DNA from 2 places in the Phascolarctobacterium faecium genome. Region 2 is predicted to be linked to the other one. Evidence: a T-box and tRNA genes for the amino acid it is inferred to sense, from the RefSeq annotation. Region 2 holds a T-box; the other holds one or more tRNA genes.
The links. The T-box of region 2 lies ahead of thrS (threonine--tRNA ligase). A T-box ahead of a tRNA ligase gene usually reads a tRNA of that ligase, here a tRNA-Thr.
Positions count from the first base shown of each region.

Region 1: it has a tRNA-Thr gene. The T-box ahead of thrS (threonine--tRNA ligase) is inferred to sense a tRNA for this amino acid. The anticodon was not compared.

Region 1 is NZ_AP019004.1:1,054,552-1,056,745, reverse strand. It holds gene tuf (elongation factor Tu) at 1-407, opposite strand, end outside; tRNA gene PFJ30894_RS05095 (tRNA-Met) at 550-626, opposite strand; tRNA gene PFJ30894_RS05090 (tRNA-Thr) at 636-711, opposite strand; tRNA gene PFJ30894_RS05085 (tRNA-Met) at 733-808, opposite strand; tRNA gene PFJ30894_RS05080 (tRNA-Tyr) at 829-913, opposite strand; tRNA gene PFJ30894_RS05075 (tRNA-Thr) at 917-992, opposite strand; gene PFJ30894_RS05070 (undecaprenyl-diphosphate phosphatase) at 1,084-1,887, opposite strand; gene PFJ30894_RS05065 (6-phosphofructokinase) at 2,094-2,194, opposite strand, start outside.
Region 2 is NZ_AP019004.1:1,166,794-1,168,987, forward strand. It holds gene PFJ30894_RS05680 (DUF4127 family protein) at 1-511, opposite strand, end outside; T-box leader at 649-875, shown strand; gene thrS (threonine--tRNA ligase) at 915-2,194, shown strand, end outside.

The DNA of each region.
Region 1 (2,194 bases), 110 kb from region 2:
TTCAGGAACACTACCATTGCAGGTACGCCTACTTGACGAGCAAGAAGGATGTGCTCACGAGTTTGCGGCATCGGGCCGTCTGCTGCGGATACTACGAGGATCGCTCCGTCCATTTGTGCTGCGCCGGTGATCATGTTTTTTACATAGTCGGCATGGCCCGGGCAGTCTACGTGTGCGTAGTGGCGGGTTGCTGTTTCATATTCTACGTGGGAAGTGTTGATGGTGATTCCGCGTTCTCTTTCTTCAGGTGCTTTATCGATCATGGAGTAATCCATGAATTCTGCGCCGCCTTTAGAAGCCAATACTTTGGTGATTGCTGCGGTCAGGGTTGTTTTACCATGGTCTACGTGACCGATGGTGCCGATATTAGCATGCGGTTTTGTTCTTTCATATTTTTGCTTTGCCATTCATTTTTCCTCCGAATCTCTTTTGTTTTTTATAAAATAGGCTTTGACGCCATTTTACCATATTCGCTGTCTGCCTGTAAACTCCTGCTTGGTTTTATGACTATAATAAAAAAAACCCCATCACTGAGGTTTTATTTTTTATTGGTGGCGGCGCACGGATTTGAACCGCGGACACTCCGGGTATGAACCGAATGCTCTAGCCAACTGAGCTACGCCGCCATATTTATTTGGAGCTGATGACCAGGATTGAACTGGTGACCTTATCCTTACCAAGGATACGCTCTGCCGACTGAGCTACATCAGCATCGCAACCAAATAATCAAAATGGTTGCGGGGGCTGGACTTGAACCAACGACCTTCGGGTTATGAGCCCGACGAGCTACCAACTGCTCCACCCCGCGATGAAAACTAATTAAGAAAGTGGTGGAGAGGGTTGGATTCGAACCAACGAAGCGAAACGCGGCAGATTTACAGTCTGCTCCCTTTAGCCACTCGGGAACCTCTCCATTTGGAGCTGGCAATAGGACTTGAACCCACAACCTGCTGATTACAAGTCAGCTGCTCTACCAGTTGAGCTATGCCAGCACTTAATTAGTGACAAGGAAGATTATATATTAACATAATCATTTTGTCAACTACTTTTCAATTAATTCAGTAACTTTTTTTACAAAACTCTTTAAAAGTAAAAGTATGTTAAAGCAGCTACAGCAAGTATGATACGATAATATGCAAAAGATGTCAAGCTATATTTATGAAGAAATTTTAAAAACCACAGCACGGACCAGTAAGCAACTACAAAAGCAACCACAAAACCAATCGCCAACATCTGCAGATCATCTACTGTTAAAATACTGATATTTTTTAAAAGATCATAAAGACAGGCTACAAACATCAAAGGTACAGCAATCAAAAAAGTATAATTTGCTGCAGTCTCACGTTTTAAACCTACTAAAAGTCCACCCGCCAAAGTACTTCCCGACCGGGAAAAACCAGGCCACAACGAAAGCAACTGAAACGCCCCAACAAGCGCCGCCTGTTTTAAAGAGATCTTATCTAAATCATCCAATAATTCTGCTTGGTTATCTTTAGTCTTATATTCAGCATACATCATTAATAAAGCACCCAATACCAATCCTATCGCTACTGTAAATGGAGAAAAAAGATATTCTTTAATATATTTATATGCAAAAAAAGCCACGCCCATTACAGGCACAATACCAGCGGCTACATGCCAGACGCTCAGCCCTTTATCAGCCTGCCAGCCTTCTTTTGTAAAAAATCTAGCAAAACGTTCTTTATAAATAAAAATAACTGACAAAATCGCCCCCAGCTGTACGAAAACGTCAAAAATATCTGCCGCCGGACCATCAAAACCCAGCATATGTCCTACTATAATCATATGACCTGTTGATGACACCGGCAAAAACTCCGTTACCCCTTCTACAAAGCCTACTATTACCGCTATAAGATTCTGATCCATTATAATTATCTATCCTTCCATAATTACATTGCCACATAAATTTTACTAACTTCTACATTATACAGGTTATTATCGCTACCGCCAAGTTTAATTATATAAATTTACCTGAAATTTATCTGAATAATAAAGAAAAGGACAGCGGCGTCCATTTCCGCTGTCCTCTGAATGTTGCTGTAAACTAAAGTTCTTTTGTTTTACTTATTGGGTCAGTCACCAAAACATAAGCCCATTTGACGTCCTGTGCGAATTATATCGCTGTCTACTGGTACTAACCGTGGCTCGGAGGCAACCTTCTCAATAGGCTCCG
Region 2 (2,194 bases):
CGGAATAACGAAAAATAGCCGGACCGATTTTCGAATAATATGGAGGCTCAACAGCGCCAAAACTGGCGCGCGGAGTTCTCATCAAGGTAGAGAAAGCATAAAGCCGTACTGGGAACTGATCACGCAGTGTTTCGAGTCGCTGCAGACGCTGCTCTAAAACTGCCTGCGGTTCGTGATGAGTACGTGATGCAACCAGACCGCCGTAGATCAGACTGTCTGTGGAAATGACGGCAGCGTCTGCCTGAGGCGCACGGCTGACGAGCCATTTCCATAATTCATCAGGACTGCCGTTTCGATTATATGAAGCCAGATATTTATCAGGCGGAAGCAGCACTTTGTAGCCCGCTGCTTCCATTGTTTTGGCAACATAAGAGGAACAGACAGGACGGTTATCCAAAGGTAAAAACAACAGAGTTTCTTTTTGGTTTTCCTCTGCCTGAGCCGAACTAAAAGATAGAAGCAGCAGGGAAAACAGCAGTATTTTTCTGAATGGATTATTCCAGATCTTCATCGGGGCATCTCCTAAAACTATTACTAATCTTAATATAATTATAAGGTAACAATATAAATTTGGCTACAAGAATTTTACAAATCAAAATTATTGACAATAATTATTGTTAAGTTTATAATTAAACATAGTCACATAATCAATCGGTTATGCGAAGGAAGAGGCTAACATATCTTTCCTGCAGAGAGAGGCGCCCTGGCTGTAAGCGCTTTGGAAAAATGATAGACCTTACCACCTTCAAACCACATTGCGGAACCTCTGCTCTGGCAGTTAGTATGCAGTGTCGTATGCCGGCGTTAACGGTACCGAGTGGACTTGCCAGCGGCAGGTCAATTAGGGTGGAACCGCGGTCAACTCCGTCCCTTTCCAGGGAACGGAGTTTATTTATTTTTAGGAGGCTAGTAAAATGGCAAATGTTAAAGTAACCTTAAAAGATGGCAGTGTAAAAGAAGTTGCTGCCGGAACGACATTGCTGGAAGTAGCAAAAGGTTTGTCGCAGAAACTTGGCAAACAGGCGCTTTTGGCTGTGGTAGACGGTGTGAATAAAGATTTGACAGATAAATTGGAGCATGATGCATCAGTTGAATTTGTTGTTCCTGAAAGCTCTGAAGGACTGCATGCGATTCGCCATACGGCGGCACATATCATGGCCCAGGCAATTCAGCACTTGTTCCCCGATACTAAATTTGCTATCGGACCTGCTATTTCTAATGGTTTTTATTATGATTTAGACAGCGAGCATGTTTTTGTCCCGGAAGATCTGATTGCTATTGAAAAAGAAATGGCTAAGATCGTTAAAGCCAATCTTCCGCTTGTACGCAGTGAATTGCCGCGCAGTGAAGCGTTGAAAATGTTTGCAGACAAAGATGAAAAATATAAGGTCGAACTGATCAATGATCTGCCTGAAGATGCAGTTATCAGCACTTATACGCAGGGGGATTTCACAGACTTATGCGCAGGGCCGCATTGTCCGTCGACCGGCAGGGTAAAAGCTTTTAAACTGCAAAGTATTGCCGGCGCTTACTGGCGTGGTGATGAAAAAAATAAAATGCTGCAGCGTATCTACGGCACCGCTTTTCCTAGTAAGGAAGAACTGGACGCTTATCTGCATATGCTTGAAGAAGCTGCCAGACGTGATCATCGAAAACTTGGCAAAGAGCTGGATCTGTTCAGTATCATGGAAGAAGGTCCTGGATTCCCGTTTTTCCATCCCAATGGCATGGTAATCCGCAACGAGCTGATCAATTATTGGCGTGAAGTGCACAGACGTTATGGTTATCAGGAAATCAAAACTCCGATGATCTTGTCCCGTAAGTTATGGGAGACTTCTGGACACTGGGACCATTACCGTGAAAATATGTATGTTACTGAGATCGACAACGAAGATTACGCTATCAAACCCATGAATTGCCCCGGTGGTATGCTGGTCTATAAAACTCATCCGCATAGCTACAGGGAATTACCGATCCGTGCCGGCGAGCTTGGACTGGTACATCGTCATGAATTGTCCGGTGCTTTGCATGGCTTGTTCCGTGTGCGCTGCTTTACGCAGGATGATGCTCATATTTTTATGATGCCGAGCCAGATCAAAGACGAGATCCAAAATGTTATTCGTTTATTTGACGAGGTTTATGCAACCTTTGGGCTGAAATATCATGCCGAGCTTTCGACCCGCCCGGAAGATTC